DNA from 2 places in the Marinomonas sp. PE14-40 genome. Region 2 is predicted to be linked to the other one. Evidence: predicted binding sites of a transcription regulator. Region 2 holds the regulator's gene; the other holds the start of a gene.

Region 1 (9,448 bases), 960 kb from region 2:
GCATGTTTTGCTTTTTATTGAAGTTTAAATAATGGTTGGCAACAAGCGTAAAGCCACGACGATTGGATAGGTTAGTCAGTTCATCCATGGTTGAAAGTTGAATGGCACAAAGTTCTTGTTCAACAGTATATGCAAGGTCCGATAGGGCGGTTAAGTCTTCCTCGGTTAGCTTCTTAGGTTTTTTATCTATGATGCAAAGGGTGCCTATTTTTTCACCGTTAGCTGCTGTTAAAGGATGACCAGCATAAAAGCGAATGTTGGGATCACCAGTTACTAAGGGATTATCAGTAAAGCGAGAGTCTTCAAGGGCATCTTTTATGTAAAAAGTGCTATCTCCTAAAATAGCATGACCACAAAAAGAGATGTCTCTTGGCGTCTCTGAAACCGCGAGTCCGTCACTCGATTTGAACCACTGTCGATTTTCATCAACTAGGCTCACCAATGCGATAGGGACATTGAATAGTCTTTTAGCCATTCTGGTGACTCTGTCAAAGCGCTCTTCTGGTAAGGTGTCTAAAATGTTTAACGCCTTGAGTGTTTCCAGCCGCTTTTCTTCAGTGTTTGGTAATTCAGGTTTTTTCATAAATTAGTCCATTATGAATTTATTGATGTTTAGCCTGCTACGGACTTTTAGGTAGCCGTTTTTTATCTGTGCCTATTTTTGAACCTTCTTCAATTATTAGACTAAGATTTAAGTGTAGTTACTTATTTAGTTGTGGCTAATTTTCACAAATAAAAATTAGTAATAAGACAAACTTGCTAGATACATACCTATCTGTTCAAATATGAAACAGATTGAAAGATTTTTAGGGGAAGGGTTATGCAATTGGATAAACCCATTGGTGCTTATCAAACGAGTTTAGCTGGGATACAAAAAGCTGAGCAACAAATGTCGAATGCGGCAAGGGATGTCGCTGCGTCTAGCGCGACCAGCCCTGATACTGAGCGACCAATACAAGCTACCCAAGATATGAATCAATCTTTGATAAAGCAGCAAGAAGCCAAGCTTCAATTTGAGGCATCGGCCAAAGCGCTAGAAGCCAGTAATGGAACACTGGGTAGCTTAATAGATATCAAAGTTTGATAAACTTTTAATAAAGGTGTTTGACTGGCTCTCCTCAGAATTCTCCTTTCCTTCTTTATCTTCTACTTTTCATACAAGATCCTTTGTACTCTGCTCATCACGCTGGCATCAATTTTGATTTTCGCATTTTGTGTCACAAAATAGACGAATCTAAAAACTCGGTATACTCTTAAGCACCAGTCTATTAAAACGTGTTTAGTATCCCATGCAAAAAATTCTCTTATGTGTCACTTCTTTGTTTGTCGCTTTTGTTTTTTGGATTATCTTTATGGCAAACACGGGACAAGATATGTGGCTATTTGAATTTACACGTAAAGTCCCATTTGGCGATAAGTTAGGTCACTTTTTCGTATTTGGGAGCTTAACTCTAATGGCTAATCTTGCCTCTCGTGGCAGCTTGATTCACTTTAAATTTGGTTCGATTTACTGGGGAAGTCTGGCGGTAATAATTTTTGTAACACTAGAAGAGTTAAGTCAGTACTTTTTCGCAACCCGCACCTTAGATCTATTCGACTATCTTGCCAACCTCATAGGGATTTTATGCTTTACTGGGTTGAGTCGTGAAATGATGAATACAGCCCTATTTCGAAATAGGGCCATCAATTAGGACAAAGCTTACTATTAAGGCGACTTACTCGCAGGTCCCTTAACGGACTTGCGTTAGTCTGTGGGTGACAAGTCTTTTAAAGGGCAATACCTTATTGCCAAGTCTGATACCGATTTTTCTGACGGCTTTAGCCAATGGTGCCTTATTGGTATAGAGGGTAACTATGGTATTGGTTGCATCATAAAGTGGTTTGCTTAAAAGTTTATGGCGGGCTTCGTATTCGTGTAACAAACGTTTTGACGCGATATTTTTTCCTTTACTGTGCGCCTTAATAATCAGCTGAGCGAGTGTGTCCGCCGAACGTAAACCTAAGTTGAAACCATGTGCTGTAACTGGGTGCATACCAACAGCAGCATCGCCAATCAGGGCAAAATTTTGGCTAATGAAGCGATCGGACATAACGCCAACGAGTGGATAGGCGATTGGTTTGCTAATGAGAGTCATCTTGCCTAACCTGTGATTCAACATGGATTGAGCCTCAGCACAAAAGGCCATATCACCTAAGGCAAGTAAGCGTTCTGATTCGCTGGCGTTGACGGTAATCACAATGGAAGAGGTATTCTCTGCAAGGGGTAAAATAGCACAGGTTTTATCATACTGAAAGCATTCTTGGGCGGTGTTATTGTGGCTGCCTTCATGCTTCATGTTGCACACTAACATAACCTTTCCGTAATCTTTCATTTTAGCGCTTAAGCCCATCATACGGCGTGTTTCAGAAAAACGACTGTCAGAAGATACTAAGAGTTTGCATTCGATCAGAACATCGTCAGATTCAATTAAACAAGTATCTTGATTAGTATGGAGTTTTTTTACCTTTTGTTCACAGATTAAGCTGATATTGGGTTGTGTTTTAACTTGGTTATATAGCGCTTGTCGGATTTGATAGTTAGCGACTAAGTAGCCAAGCGAAGCGTTTGGATCATCCGATCGATCAAACTCTAACGTCGATGTTGATTCATTCGATAAGGTATTAAGGTCGCCATTAATAACCTTAGCTTCTTTAATTGGGTGTATAACGTCGGCTGGAAATGTTTGCCATACCCCTAATTCAGACAAGATAGTTTTAGATAAATGTGTCATAGCAATATCTCTACCATCGAATTGAGGTTGCGCAATATTTTCTATTGATTGTTTGTCTATTAAGGCAATTTTCAGGCCTGATTGGGCAAGACTTAGCGCAAAACTTAATCCGGTTGGCCCTGCACCGATTATGGCAATATCTAGCTTTTTCTTGTCCATTACTTACCTCAATATCAATAAAACGTTTTAAAGGCAGGCTATCAGTTTGTACCCTTTTAAGGCTGATATAAGTCATGTGGTGAGATTAAAGGTGAGAATCTAGCTTAGATTTTAAGGGGCTTGGCTCTATGTTAAGCTTTCTCAAATTAATCAATAAAAAGAGTATGTATGGATTGGATGCTAGGGGCTTTTTTTGTGATGGCCTTGTTTGCCGCCATACTATCCACATTAGCTGGCTTTGGTTCAGCTTTGATCTTGATTAGTGCGACCTCTCTTATGTTCGATATAAAATGGAGCATAGCGTTAACCAGCTTCTTTTATTTCTATAACACCTCCTTAAAAACCTACTATTTAAAGCCCTATATCAACTGGCCACTGGTATTTAAGCTGAGTCTCCTTTCTATTCCTGGTGTGTTTATTGGCGCCTATTCTTTGTTATTTTTAGATGCGAACTGGCTTGTATTCATACTTGTCGCTATGTCTTTGCTTTACTTAGTAATTGATCTATTTCGTCTTATGCCAAATTACAAGATCAGTGATAGTGTCTTAATTTTTACGGGTTTTATCTATGGTCTTGTTTCGGGAGCCGTGGGTTCTGGCAGCCTCATAAAAGCCTTGGTTTTTAAACAGCTAGCATTGAAAAAGGAAGTTTTCGTTGCCTCTATGGCTGCCAGTGCCTTGCCATTAAATATCATTAAGATAAGTATTTTTACTTGGGCATCATTAGTTGCATTTGAGGATCTGTCTTATCTTATAGTCCTTTTGTTAGCTAGTTACCTAGGGACTCAGATTGGTAAATATTATTTATCAAAATTGAAACAGAAATGGTTTGATCATCTTGTTAGACTTATCTTACTGATGTTATCTATCAGCTTAATTTTTAAGGCTATAACAAATTAACTAAAAGGGATTAGTAATGACACTAGCGCAATGGATTATTCGTTTAAATGCTTTATTTTTTAGTCTTTACGGTTTGTTGTTTTTCTTTGTGCCGGAAACGCTTTTATTTTGGGTAACAGGCTCAGCTGCGAATACTACTTCTGCCATGATTGATACTCGGGCAACTTATGGTGGTATGAGTTTGGCGATTGGGTTATTACTTTTCTATTTCTCAATGAAACTGGTTTATGAGAAATTAGGCTTAGTATTCGTCATCTTAATTATGGGGAATATGGCTTTTGGTCGTAGTTTAGGTATTTTACTTGATGGTAACCCGAACCCGGTTATGTGGCTGTTTTTAGTCGGGGAGTTAGTTACCTTAATTATTAGTGCTGTCTTACTCACTAGAGGGCAGCTTAAGTCCCAATTAACTTAACGACAGTTTTATGTAAGTGATTGAAATATATAGGGTGTCACCTTGGTGTCATGCTGGTGTCGTTCTGAATCTTTGGGTCTGTTGTTAAAATTTATTCTTATTATTTTAAGGGATGGCTATGGGTGTTAAACAGTTAAGATTGGATAAAGGCTGGTCTCAAGAAGAGCTGTCACAACTGTCTGGTTTAAGTGTGCGTACTATTCAGCGTATTGAACAAGGCAATAAGGCAGGGTTGGAAAGTCTGAAATCCCTTGCTGCAGTCTTTGAGTTACAGGTATCTGACCTACATAAGATTGAACCTAATCTAATGGCTAGTTCCAAAACTGAAAAACAGGAGTCGGATAATATGAATGAAGAAAGTAGCAACAATGGGAAGGAATCAGCTGAAAAAGCTGCTGTCATTGCTCAGGTGAAGCGTATAAAAGCCTTTAATAAAAACTTACTTAGCTATGCAGGTGTCATCTTACTTTTATTGGTGATTAACCTGCTGACAAGTCCAGATTATTTTTGGGTAGTTTGGCCTGCGCTAGGTTGGGGAATTGCTTTATTGATTCAGGGATTAAGTGCGCACGAAGTTGTGAATGTATTTGGCTCTGACTGGGAAAAGAAACAAATTGAAAAGCGTTTAGGTAAAAATCAAGATTAACCGAACTAGAAGAGACTTTATTCATGGAGCAACACCCTTGTGTATCCTTTTTATTAATTCGAGATAATAAGATACTACTAGAAAAGCGTTCTTTATTAAAAACGTCTGATCCAGGTTTGGTCGCTATCCCTGGTGGACATATGGAGGAAGGGGAAACACAAGTGCAAACTCTGCACCGTGAAATGGATGAAGAATTAGCGATAAAGGCTTTGTCGAGTTATTACCTCTGTTCCTTGTATCATAAGGCAACCGCTGAATTGCAGTTAATTCATTATTATGTGATTCATGGCTGGCAAGGTGAGATTAAAGCACTAGAAGCCGATGAGGTGTTTTGGTCAAAGATAGAGATTTCTGATATAGAGATAGCATCAGATAGAATCGCTTTAAATGAGTACTTACGTTTACAGTCTATTTTGAATAAAAACTAAGAAGTTAGAATAAAACTAAGAAGCTAGAGCTACTTCTTGGTTCAATATCAGGTAAAACATTAAGCATTAAAAAAGGGCCTTCAATGAAGGCCCTTTTTCGTTTCTTAGGTATTAAGATTTGTTACAACAAACTTAGTGACCTAGGAAGATAAACTTCAGAATGAATAGCACAGTTAATGCCCATACACCTGCAGATACTTCATTTGCCTTACCACCACCAACTTTAAGAATGGTGTATGTTAGGAAGCCAAGTGCAATACCGTTTGCAATAGAGAAGGTGAAAGCCATCATTACAGTTGTAACAACTGCTGGGGCAAATTCAGTTAGATCGTTCCAGTCGATTTTCTTCAGAGAACTCATCATCAACATAGCAACGTAGATCAAAGCACCATCTACTGCGAAGGCTGGTAGCATTTTCGCTAATGGTAAGAAGAACATACCGAGTAAGAAAAGCACACCGATAGTTACCGCTGTCAGACCAGTACGGCCACCAACAGAGACACCCGCTGCAGACTCAGCGTAAGATGTTACCGGTGGGCAACCAAACGCTGTACCTATTACAGATGAGATAGAGTCAGCTTTAAGAGACTTACTTAGGCCTTCAATATTACCTTTTTCGTCTTGTAGGTTAGCTCGTTCAGCAACACCCATAAGAGTACCGGCAGTATCAAAGATGTTTACGAACAAGAAGGTTACAATGACAGGGATCATAGCGACTTCAAGTGCGCCCATGACATCCGCTTTCCAAAGAATTGGTTCGATAGCTGCAAAATCTGGTACAGCTAGCATTCCGCCATAGGCGACGAAGCCGGAAGCAGGTGCCCAAGACTTAGCTTCTTCAGCAACGACGAAGAAGTCAGTTGGTAGGATCCAAGTCATGATGAAAGCGACTAAAGTCGTGATACCAATACCCAGTACAACCGCACCAAATACTTTACGATAGCTAAGAACAGCGATCAGGAAGAAACTTAAAAGACCAAGCGCAGGCGCTTCAGGACCAAATTTACCAAAGCCAAAGTGTGTTAGATCAGCAAGAGCTAAGGCGTTATTTGGATCTGGTACTATCACCCCAGTGAAACGAAGACCGATAAAACCTAAGAACAAACCAACACCTGCTGTCATAGCAAGACGTAAGCTCATAGGAATACTATCTAGCATCCATTCACGTAATCGCGTCACACTCATTAACACAAAGAGCATGCCTGAAATAAAGACAGATCCTAGTGCAATTTCCCAGCTATAGCCCATAGAGCCAACAACAGAGAAGGTGAAAAATGCGTTAAGTCCCATGCCCGGTGCAAGACCAACAGGCCAATTTGCGTACAAGCCCATTAGAATGGTGGCAATCGCAGCACCAAGACAAGTGGCTAGGAATAAGCCGTCAAATGGCATGCCTGTTTTCGACATGATGATAGGGTTTAGAACGATGATATAAGACATGGTAACGAAGGTGGTTAAACCTGCCATCATCTCAATTTTGGGGGTGGTCTTGTGAGCAGCAAGTTTAAAGAGGCGTTCTAGAAAGCCACCTTTGCTGCCCTGATTATTATCATAAGCTTGGTTAACCTGATTCATAACTACAGTACTCTAATTATTTTAATCGTTTATGCCGCTTCTTTTTATTATAACGGCGCGATTGTTAAGTGATTTTTAAGTAAAAAGCCTCTTAACTGATTCGAGAAAAGAAAGCTGTGTTGGACCTTTCTTTCTCAATACTTGAACGATTGTACAGGTTTTGAACTGGGAATAAAGACTAGTAATTTCACATAGTGGTGGGTTTTACAAAAAGTTTGCACTTTTTATTTTGTGCCACACTTGCCTTTTTTCTTTATTTAAAATCTTGTACAAAAAACAGTATATGAAAGAATAATTTATCTCACGTGAATGAAATAAATAGTAGGTTATGAATAAAGTCAAAAAACATGAAATTGTCACATTATAAAAACTTATTATGATGTGAAATGATATTTAGTTGATTGAATCAGTCGTGTAAGTCCAACGAGGATATTATAATACAATTAAATAGTTCTTATAAAACAATGATATAGCTTTTTACTTCTTATTCTCATAAACAGGGTTTATTTTCATTATTATGAATGGGTCACATGTTATTCAGTCTCACCTTACTGTTGAATATTTAATTTAACTTGGTGATTTTCGCGCAAAGCGCTTTCTATAAGCGCCAGGTGTGACGCCAACCCTTTGTTTGAAGAGCTTTCTAAAAGAATTCGCATCTTGTAAACCTACTCGATAGGTAATTTGTTCGAACGCTTCTTGGCTTGATTCCAATAAATGTTTAGCTCTTTCTAAGCGTAAGTTTTGTAGGTATTGAATTGGTGTTTGTTGGGTCGCTTCCTTAAACCGGCGAATGAAATTGCGCATGCTCAAACCGAATTCCTGCACAAGGCCTTCCATACTGACCGGCTGGTGTAACTGCTTCTCAAGCCAAATCTGAATTCTTAAAATTTCATTATCATGATGATTCTTTTTAAATGTAGTGCTGGCATAAGGTGTTTGGCTGCGATCACCTGTATCTACCAAAAGTTTTTTGGCACACTCAGCAGCAAGTTGGGGTGAACCAAACTTACGAATAATATAGAGCAGCAGGTCGGCGCTGCTAGTTGAACCACCCGAGCACATAATCAGGCCATCATCAGTTACTGTTCGCTCTGTGTGTACCTTTACTTTAGGAAAGTGCTGTTGCATTTGTTCGCTAAAGAGCCAATGAGTTGTTGCTCTTTTATTATCTAATAAACCAGCTTGAGCGCTAACAAACGCCCCAGTACAGATATTGGCAATATAAGCACCTTGTTTGTGTTGTTCTTTCAACCAATTGCTCATGGGGCTTAATAGTGGCAACTCAGACAAAATATTAAACATGAACCCAGGCACTATGATAAGCCTAGGTGTATTTGGGGCTGCGGGAGTTGCTTGGATAATCGATTTTTCCGGTGTCAGAATTAAACCGCCAGTACTTTGAATACTCTTGCCAGTTAGTGATGCGGTTTCAAACTCAAATGGCTTCTCTTGTGCTTGATGCCTTTCTTCTTTCTGTGAGTTCGTTTTTTGAGATCTGAGTAAGTACTGATGAATAACATTGGCGGTTTCTAAAAACTCCATACTGGCCGCAACACTGGTAGAAGAGCAGCGATCAGCCATTAGTATTGTCACCTTCATTTTTATCCCTCGCTCGTTTTATTAAGTATAGGCATAAATAACCCTAAACAAGTCATTTATGCCTATGGTTGTGTTTAAAAGCAAGCCATAAACTGACTGAAGCCTTGTATCACTTGATTGTCTTAACGGCTGTGTTGTGGTGCTTTATTTGTATAAGGAGAGGGATAAGGATGAAGAAAATATTGTATAGCCTATTAAAAAAGCCTTTTTTTGGTCGTTTCAACAAACCTTGGCGTTGGCCTGATGATATTAATCAGAAGGATTGGCAAAGGCTTTCATTTGAGAGTGAATCTGGGGCAAAAATTTCAGCACTAATTGCTGAATCCCTTTCTGTAGATATAAAAGGAGCTGTTTTATTGTGCCACCCCATGGGGGTGTCGGCTAAAGGCTTCTGGTTAAGGTATGGCCATGCTCAGCTATTACGTCAATCTGGCTATCATGTAATGGTGTTTGATTTTAATGGTTTTGGTGAGTCTGGCTCAACGACAATGGATTTCCCACTAGATGTATTAGCAGCAGGCAATGCCTTGCAAAGTCAATATCCAAATCTTCCTCTAGGCTTAATAGGAGCATCCTTAGGAGGAGCTATGTCCGTTTGTGCAATGACAAGTCCAACTCACCCTTTTAAAGCGGCTGTCATTGAATCTGCTTTCCCTACATTAATGCACTTTTGGCGATCTTATCCTTTACCTAAGCTAGCGCTACAGTGTGTGCAATTGATTTACCCTTCAGGTGAGAAGCGGGTTCGTCCTATGCATGCCGCTAAAGCCTTAGCGGGTCGACCTGACATGCTCTTGATTTATGGAGAAGCAGATAAATTTACAACTGTTGCCCATGGTAAGCTTTTATTCGATGTTTTAAAGCAAAGTACTGAGGCTGAATTTTGGCAAGTTGAGGGAGCAATGCATACACATGCTTATGCTGCACAGCCAGAAGAATATGAAAATCGAGT
Region 2 (9,448 bases):
AAAGTTTCTTTTTTTGCTATTGATGAGGCGCATTGTATTTCCCAGTGGGGTCAGGGGTTTAGGCCGGAATACGGAAGTCTCGGCTTAATCCGCGAGAAATTTCCAAGTACACCTATTGTTGCCATGAGTGGCAGTGCAGATGCAAAAACTCAATCAGAGATTCTGAGGTCATTATCTTTAAACTCTCCGAAAGTTCTTCAACATAGTTATAACCGGGAAAACATTGAAATAACAATTTCCCAAAAGCGATTGGCAAACAAACAATTATTAAACTTCATTAATCAAGATGCACTGCTTGGATCAGGTATTGTTTACTGCCGCTCACGACGTAAAGTTGAAGAATTAAGTGCTTGGCTTAATGGACAGGGGGTCTCTAGCCTTTATTTTCATGCAAATGTTGCAGACAAAGATAAAGAGAAAAACCTCAAGTTATTCTCCGAAGGCGATAATATTGTAATGGTTGCAACGTCAGCTTTTGGCATGGGCGTTGACTTTGATAAGGTCCGTTTTGTGGCGCATATGGATCTTCCGAATAGTGTTGAAAACTACTATCAGGAAATAGGAAGGGCAGGGCGTGATGGTCGACCTGCAAGGGCATTACTGCTATATGGCTTGCAAGATATGTTAAAGCTCTTGCAGTTTGAGATGGAAGTGAATTTTTCATCTGAATCGGATTGGAAACGAACATTAGGTTTTTGTAAAATTTTAGAGGCAAGAGGTTGTCGCAGACAAAGTCTCTTAACGCATTTTGATGAAACAATTCCTAAATGCGGAAATTGTGATAGATGCAAAAATAAAGAAGTGGAGCAAAATGTAACCATTGCTGCTCAGAAATTTTTATCTTTATTACATAAGACTAAAGGAGTCGTCTCTATTGGTGTTCTTATTCAAATATTAATGGGTAAGAAAACCAAGGCAGTTTTTTCTTGCATGGGACAGGATATGAGTTTGTTTGGTAAGGGAGAGGAGCTCAATGAAATCAGTTGGAAAAAGTTAGCACGCTACCTGATTGCTAATGAATATATATTGGTTCATCAGTTTTCTCCTTTTCAACTCGCTCTTCAAGAGAAATCGAAAGCCATACTGAAATCTGAAGTACAGGTGGTTATAAATGATGATTACTTTTATTCAAATCATGAGGTTTTACCTATGGCTGAATATAAAAAGAAGTTAATTCAATGGCACGCTAATGCGGGTGTTGACGTTTTCACAGTTAAACAACTTGATCTCGTTGCGCAGCATAGGCCTAAAACCTTGGCGGCGATGAGTCGATTGACGGGTCTTGCTAAACATGTGCTTGAGCCACTGTCACCACCAATCTATGACGTAGTAAAAATAAGTGTGCCGAACTAATGTATAGAAAGGAGTTTGAAGAAGCGGCGACTAATGCGGTATTGGAGTCCTTTAATAGAGCTAACCAGTACTTTGAAACCGACGTTGAAATGGTCTCGATTAAATTTAACCAAAGGGGCTCGGCGGCAGGTACTGCATACTTACAACGTCATGAAGTAAGATTTAATTATGATATGTATCTTCAAAACCCTAATGAATTTCTTTCTACTGTCGTGCCGCATGAAATAGCACATATATTTGTTTATCAACTCTTTGGTCCAAAAGTTAGGCCTCATGGTAAAGAGTGGAAGAGTGTGATGATGAATGTTTTTAATTTAGCACCAAATCGTACTCATAACTTTGACGTTAAGGCGCCAGCGAAAAGTTTTCTGTATTTGTGTGACTGTATGGAGCATGCCTTAACAATCAGGCGCCATAATCGAATTCTCAAAGGGGCTGAGTATCAGTGCAGAAAGTGCAGAGCTAAATTAAGGAAAAAGTAAAATTGTTCCTATATCAAGCAGATATTAATTTGATATGAATCATTATTAAGGTATTATCTTGGCAAAATTTATCGCTATGTTTGCTTGGAGATGATATGAATAACACACTTAAACTTTTTGCTGGGTTTGCTATGGGATTGGCAACAGCTGTAATGGCTAACTTTGCGCCTATGATAGTACCTGCAATGCTGGCTGTCATTGCTGCAGCGGTTATTATCGATTCTCTAGGGATCAACAAGCAAGCTTAAGCTTAAAAAGAGCTAACCCTGTTAGCTCTTGTTTCACCCTGTAATTTCCTACCGATTAAAAAATTCGTCATATTTCCCTAATAGATTCAATTAATTGGATGCGATGGAATTGTTACTGTTGTAGAATGTCGCTATTTGTAATTATGTGAAAGTAGCAATGGATTTATCAACACGCCCGAAAGAAAAAACCGAACTTAATAAGCTTCATAAACGCTTAAGAAGGCTAACCGGACAAGCAATCGCCGACTTCAATATGATAGAAGATGATGACAAGGTCATGGTTTGTTTATCTGGGGGTAAAGACTCTTATACTATGTTGGAGATATTAAGAAATCTTCAAGCAAGTGCTCCGATAGAGTTTAGTATTGTTGCTGTTAACTTGGATCAAAAACAACCTGGTTTTCCTGAACATATTTTGCCTGAATATTTGTCATCAATTGGTGTTGATTATCATATTCTAGAGCGTGACACCTATAGTATTGTTAAAGAGCTTGTACCTGAAGGTAAAACGACATGTGGCTTATGTTCACGTTTAAGACGCGGTTCTTTATATGGTTTTGCGGATGAAATCGGTGCAACTAAAATTGCGCTTGGGCATCATAGAGATGATATCTTAGAAACTTTGTTTTTAAATATGTTTTTTGGTGGGAAAATTAAATCCATGCCGCCTAAATTGTTAAGTGATGATGGTCGTCATATGGTAATTAGACCACTTGCATACTGTAAAGAAAAAGATATTGAGACTTTTTCTGAAATAAAGGAATATCCGATTATTCCGTGCAATCTTTGTGGTTCACAAGAAAATTTACAGCGTCAGGTTATCAAAAATATGTTACAACAATGGGATAAAGAATATCCCGGTCGTACCGATACGTTGTTTACAAGTATGCAAAATATCGTACCGTCGCATATGGCAGATACAAATTTATTTGATTTTAAAGATTTATCTATTAGTCCAGATGCCTTAGATAAATTAAATATAATTTCACTATAGGATATATTGATGAGTTTTAATAAATATGCAATTACTTTTGCGCTTGGTTTGTTAAGTGTTGGAGCAAATGCTTCAAGTGTTTCAGGTACTCTATCTGATGATACGGCTAAATTAAATGCGTCTTTAAGCATAGATCCTGTTGAGATTGAAGCGGGTGCTTTGTATTTATCTGAAGGCGGTAAATCTGGTTATGTTGGCGTAATGATTGTTGATAAGGCTGACCCTATTGAAGTCGGCGTTGGTGCAAGATTGCGTGCAGTAGAGGGTGATCTAGGTGCTAACGATTCAGGTTACGGTGTAGGATTAGGTGGTTATTATCGTTACATTATTCCACAAGCTAACCGTGTAAGCATATATGCATCTGGTTATTACTACCCAGGGCTTTTCACCTATGGAGATATGAAAAGACAGCACGAAGCTGATTTGAGAGTGGAATATTTTGCAACACGTAATGCAAGAGTTTATTTTAGCTATAGTGTTGTAAAAACTGAATTTAATGATCATAGTGAAAAGTATACTTTGGATGAGGGTGTGCACATTGGAGTAGCAGCTTACTTCTAGGTGTGACTAAAACAGAATCAAAAAAAAGGGCGCTAAATTAGCGCCCTTTTTTTATTCGCCTTCAAAGGCGCAGAGACTATAAACGGGTATCTCTAAGTCACTAATAATCTGACTGCCTTTTAAATCAGGTAGGTCAATAATAGCTGCAACTTCTTTGATGTTAGCGCCTTGTGATTTTAATAGGCTGATAGCAGCGCAAAGCGTGCCACCAGTCGCTATTAAGTCGTCAAAGAGTAATACTTGATCACCCTCAGATACAGCACCTTCTTGAATCTCTAGCTCTGCTTCTCCGTACTCAAGCGCATACTTTTGTGAAATAGTTGCACCTGGTAGTTTGCCTTTTTTGCGCACAAGAATTAGAGGCTTTTGCAGCTCATAAGCAAGAATAGAAGCGATAAGAAAGCCACGAGCATCAATGCAGGCAATGTGGCTTATATCAGTTGCTATATACCTATGAATATAAGCATCAACAACCATTCTCAAACCCTTAGGGTCTGAGAAAATTGGAGTGATGTCTCTAAAACTAATACCTTCTTTAGGCCAGTCTTCAACTGTTTGTATTAAAGATTTTATGTAAAAATCATCGTAAAGCATTATATCGCCTTGTGTTAGCTATCAAATACTTTCAATTTTATCACAATCTTCTGACATGCCGATTAGTTTTTGCATTTGATCTAGATCGATAATGCTAATTTCTTTGCCATCAACTTGAATCATGCCGTTTTTTTGAAAACGTGTGATTACTCGACTAACGGTTTCAACTGCTAAACCAAGATAATTGCCGATTTCACCACGAGACATGGCAAGTCTAAATGATGTTGCAGAATAGCCACGTTTTTTAAAGCGCGCACTTAAATTTAGTAATAAAGAAGCGACTTTCTCATCTGCATTTTTTTTACCTAATAGCACCATCATTTGTTGGTCATCACAAATTTTGCGGCTCATCACTTTAAAAAGTTGATGCTTAAGAGTAGGGATCTGTTCAGATAATTGCTCTAAATGAGAAAAAGGAATTTCACACACCGTGGTTGTTTCAAGCGCTTTTGCAGACACTGGATAAATGTTTTTATCTATCCCGCTAAGGCCAAGAAGCTCACTTGGGCAGTAAAAGCCTGTAATTTGCTCTTCACCAGAGTTAGTGATATTAAAAGTTTTAAGTGTGCCGGTACGTACGGCATACACAGATTCGAACTCGTCTCCCTGACGAAATAAAATATCCCCTTTTTTTAGAGGTTTTTTACGTTCAATGATCTGATCCAATCGATTAACATCGTCATCAGCTAAAGAAATTGGCAGGCATAGCGCGCTAAGGCTGCAATTCTGGCATTGAGATGTAAGTTTACTGTTAAATCGAGCGTTGTTAAGAGCTAAAGACATAATGATCTCCCTGAACTTGATCTATGTTTCTAAATTACTTTAGAGTATGAAATTACGTTATTTAAGTATTTATCAAAAGTCATGCAAATGCAGCGGATTAAAAGTCTGCCAGAGTCCGTGACCCTAATATAAGGTATTGGCTCATTTGTTAACTTAATAATGCCGTCTTTCTCTAGTTTTCTAAGCTCTGATAGTTCATTTTTAAAGTAATTTGAAAATACGATATTAAACTCACTCTCAATGTCACTTGAATCTAGTTCAAAGTTGCAAATTAAAGACATAATGACCTTATGTCTTATTTGGTCGTCACGATTACTCATGTATCCCTTCATAATCGCTAACTGACCGCTTTCAATGCTTTTGCGATAATCTTTTGTCGCCGTATGATTTTGAACATATGTTTTGCCTATTTGACTGATAGCTGATGTGCCAAATGCCAATAGGTCACAGTTTGCATGTGTTGTATATCCTTGGAAATTTCGTTTCAACTCTCCTTTATTTTGTGCTTTTGCCAACGCATCCTTGGGTTTGGCGAAATGATCCATTCCTATGTATTGATAGCCTGCACTGGTAAGCATATCGATGCATAATTTAAGAATAGCTAATTTTGTATTTGTGTCTGGTAACTGATCTTCTGGAATCTGTCTTTGAGAAGCAAACCGTTTAGGTAAATGAGCATAGTTAAATACTGAAATCCTATCAGGATCAAGTTTGATTACTTGATTAAGGGTTTGTTCAAAGCTTTCAGCAGTTTGATATGGAAGCCCATATATTAGGTCGAAATTGATAGAGTGATAACCTAGTTTACGACTACACTGCATTAGGCTGTCAATTAATTCGTAGCTTTGTATGCGATTAATAGTAGTTTGGACTCGTTTGTCAAAATCTTGAATGCCATAGCTAAGGCGGTTAAAGCCGAGTTCTCTTAGTGCTGACAGCTTTTCTTGGCTAACTTCTCTTGGGTCAACCTCTATGCTGTATTCACCTTCATCATCGGGAAGTAAATTGAACTCTTGCTTGATGTAGTTAATCAATTTTTTAAAGGCATCGGTTGATAAGAAGGTAGGGGTGCCACCCCCAAAGTGAAGTTGTTGTACTTCTCTTTCATCGTTAAGCATTAAAGATTTAAGGCGAATTTCTTCAATAAGAAGTTCAAGGTACTCATCGCCTTTTTTGTAGTTACTTGTGATTACTTTATTGCACGCACAGTAATAGCAAAGCTTTGCGCAGTAGGGGACATGAAAGTAGAGACTTAATGGTTTTTTTGAGGGCATCAGCATTTCTTCAATTAAAGAGAGCTTGCTAATGTTGCTGCTAAATTGAGGTGCAGTAGGGTAAGAGGTATATCTAGGACCCGAAATATTATATTTTTGAATGAGTTGTGTATTCCAGAGCATCTAAACGTCCTATTAAAAATTCTTATAGTATTTTAACTGCTAAGGAAATTTAAAAATTGATATATGTCAGCCTTTTGGTTGGCGTGTTTTATAAATATGGCGCTATCTAAGGAAAGCAGCTTGTATTAAGTTTTGGAAAAATGGAAATGTCCAAATAGCGTAAATCAGCATAAAGACACCGCTAACGGTATTGAGGTGGTACTGTTTCCAGCTTTCTTTTAGGCTTTTACTGAATATTCCGGTAGCTAACATTGCCGGCATGGTGCCAAGCCCAAATGCAAGCATAAGTAGTATGGCTTCAAAAGGTGTGGATCTAGCTGAGATCCAAATTAAACTGGAATAAACAAGTCCACAGGGTAGCCAGCCCCAAACAAAGCCAGCTAAAAAGGCTTGTTTTCTGGTTTTGATAGGTAATAATTTCTTTGCGAAAGGGGCTATATATTGCCAGCCAAATGAGCCAAGCTTTTCAACTTTTAATATTAGTTGTGACTGTTTTAAAAGATAAAGGCCCATGAGAAAGAGAATAGTGGCTGCAAAGGTTCTTAGTGCATAACTGGCGCTTTCATAATAATCGCTAAAAGACTGAAAGAAGAAGCTAAAAACAAGGGCTAGGATAGAGTAGCTAGTAATTCGCCCTAAATTGTAATTTAACTGTGTTGCTAGCAATCCTTTGCTATTAGGTGTGTTGAAAGAAAGGGCGCTTATGATACCTCCGCACATGCCAAAGCAGTGCCCTGCACCAGCAAGTCCAATAAGAAATGCAGTTAAAAGGTCGAATTCGCTCATTTGTTTTTGTCGTTATCATCTTCTTCGAATAGTATTCTTTGACCTTCACGGTCAAGGTCTTCAAATTGATCTTTTTTAACCGCCCAAGTAAAGATAGCGACTGCGATAAAAACAAAGATTGCTGCAATTGGGATTAGTAGGTAAAGGCTTTCCATTTTTTCTCCAATAGTTTATTTAGAAAGGCGGCTAGCATTAAGGGCAACTAATAATGAACTAAGTGCCATACCAATTGCTGCAGCCCAGGCAGGAACATAGCCAAGAATAGCGGCGGGTAGCATGATGGCGTTGTAGCTAGCGGCCCAAAATAAATTCTGCTTTATGATTGTTTGGCACTTTTTGGCTAACTTAATTGAGTGATTGATTGTATTAATTTGGCTATTAATCAATACTGCATCAGCATGGATTTTTGCTAAATCAGAGCTTGCAGCCATGGCAATTGATGTATTAGCTCCTGCCAGTGAAGGAACATCATTTAGACCGTCACCAACCATTAAAATGTTAGTTTTGTCATCTTGTGAGTTGATCCATTGCCACTTTTCTTCAGGTGACATTTGGCATTTAAAGTGATCAAATGCCTCAGGGCTTAACACAGAGTTTGCCGACTCGTTTGTATCGCCCGTTAATAAACTCACCTGAATTCTATTATGTCTTAGATCACTTATTGCTTCTTGGCTATGGGGTCTTAGTCTGTCTTGAAGGTAAATGGTTCCAATAATTCCAGTGTTTACTTTAGCTAAATATAGCGTTAAACCAGTGAAGTCAGAAGCGCTCGGTTTTGTTTTATTGTCTAAGCTTGAAATAAACTTCAGATTGCCTAGTAAATAACGTTCGCCGTTTATCATCCCTTCAACACCAAGGCCGGTGTGATTAATAATGTTATTTGCTTTAAAGGGGGATATTTGTCTAAAAGCTTTTGCGATTGGGTGAATAGACTCGCTCTCAAGTGCGCTTGCTATATGTAAGCATTGGTTTTTATCAATAGCATCAACATGACTAATATCAAATTGACCATGGGTAAGAGTGCCTGTCTTATCAAATATAATATGCTTACATCGAGCAAGTGACTCAATAACATGTCCTCTTGTGACGAGTAATCCAAACTCTTTAAGTTTGTTGGTCGCTGATGTTAGAGCCACAGGTGTCGCTAGTGATAAAGCGCAGGGGCAAGTGACGACTAATACGCTAATCATAATCCAATAGGCTTCATCTGACCCTGCAAGTGTCCAGCCTATAAATGTGAGGCTGGCGCAAATAAGGACTAGGATAACGAAATAATGAGCAACATTATCTGCAATTTTAGCAATTTTAGGTTTTTCACTCAGTGCTCTATCGGTTAAGCGTTCTATTGCGGCTGCGCGAGTTTGTTTTCCTATTGCTGATACCTGGATTTCAATATTTTGCTCAACATTAATTGTTTGTGCGACAACACTTTCTCCAATTACTTTTGATATGGGTAAGTATTCGCCTGTTAAACTTGATTCGTCAATACTTGTGCTTCCTTTAGTAATGATGCCATCAACAGGGATATTTTCTCCCGATTTTATGAGTATGGTGTCACCAACAGATATCTTACTTAGCGGTATTTCAACCGTTTGCTCGTCCTCTTTAATCAGCCAAGCGCTTGAGAGTTCCTGCTGATTGCGGTTGTTGCTGTAAGACTTATGTCTTGCGGCTTCTTCTAGAAAGCGTCCTAGCAATAAGAAAAATGTGAACATGGTGACAGAATCAAAGTAAACATGGCCTGTTTTACTAACCATAGAGTAAATGCTGGCAGTGTAAGCAAGCCCTATTCCAAGTGAAACAGGTAAATCCATAGTGAAATGACGAGTTTTTAGGTCTCGTAATGCGGCTTTAAAAAATGGAAAACCTGAAAATAAAACAACGGGAGTGGCAAACGCAAAACTTAACCAACTAATCAGTGATTTAAGATTTTGATCCATTCCTTGGATGTCGCCAGCATAGAGTGCTATGGCGCTCATCATAACTTGCATCATGCCAACACCTGCTACACCTAATCTTATAATAGATGTTTTCTTGGCTTTTTTGATGTCGATATCAGTTTTGTCAGCACGATAGGGGTTTGCTTGATAGCCGAGAGATTGAACTTCTTCGGCTATGTGTGTGATGTCAATTTTACTTGGCTGCCATTCAAGTGTAGCTAAAGACGTGCTTAAGTTGATGTGGATGCTGGATATGCCATCAAGTTGTGAAAGCCTTGTTTCGATCAGCCAAGCACAGGCAGCGCAAGTC

What was found. The regulator FNR, encoded in region 2, switches genes on or off when oxygen is low (the NO sensors DNR and NnrR bind a similar motif). The targets are predictions, from matches to a motif close to TTGATNTANATCAA.
Region 1: ubiM (5-demethoxyubiquinol-8 5-hydroxylase UbiM) is a predicted target of FNR. The motif match lies at 2,993-3,006, and genes of this name have one in related genera.

The regions. Positions count from the first base shown of each region.
Region 1 covers NZ_CP130700.1:1,963,089-1,972,536, reverse strand. Annotated here, with positions in the region: gene Q0A08_RS09035 (sensor domain-containing diguanylate cyclase) at 1-583, opposite strand, end outside; gene Q0A08_RS09030 (hypothetical protein) at 821-1,084, shown strand; gene Q0A08_RS09025 (VanZ family protein) at 1,290-1,691, shown strand; gene ubiM (5-demethoxyubiquinol-8 5-hydroxylase UbiM) at 1,731-2,930, opposite strand; gene Q0A08_RS09015 (sulfite exporter TauE/SafE family protein) at 3,099-3,830, shown strand; gene Q0A08_RS09010 (DUF4345 domain-containing protein) at 3,847-4,245, shown strand; gene Q0A08_RS09005 (2TM domain-containing protein) at 4,364-4,891, shown strand; gene Q0A08_RS09000 (NUDIX domain-containing protein) at 4,915-5,319, shown strand; gene Q0A08_RS08995 (NCS2 family permease) at 5,452-6,894, opposite strand; gene Q0A08_RS08990 (GlxA family transcriptional regulator) at 7,462-8,496, opposite strand; gene Q0A08_RS08985 (alpha/beta hydrolase family protein) at 8,667-9,448, shown strand, end outside.
Region 2 covers NZ_CP130700.1:1,007,749-1,017,196, reverse strand. Annotated here, with positions in the region: gene Q0A08_RS04645 (RecQ family ATP-dependent DNA helicase) at 1-1,353, shown strand, start outside; gene Q0A08_RS04640 (SprT family zinc-dependent metalloprotease) at 1,353-1,835, shown strand; gene Q0A08_RS04635 (hypothetical protein) at 1,931-2,083, shown strand; gene ttcA (tRNA 2-thiocytidine(32) synthetase TtcA) at 2,241-3,077, shown strand; gene Q0A08_RS04625 (YfaZ family outer membrane protein) at 3,087-3,638, shown strand; gene Q0A08_RS04620 (adenine phosphoribosyltransferase) at 3,690-4,232, opposite strand; gene fnr (fumarate/nitrate reduction transcriptional regulator Fnr) at 4,254-5,015, opposite strand; gene hemN (oxygen-independent coproporphyrinogen III oxidase) at 5,045-6,412, opposite strand; gene Q0A08_RS04605 (sulfite exporter TauE/SafE family protein) at 6,515-7,198, opposite strand; gene ccoS (cbb3-type cytochrome oxidase assembly protein CcoS) at 7,195-7,353, opposite strand; gene Q0A08_RS04595 (heavy metal translocating P-type ATPase) at 7,369-9,448, opposite strand, start outside.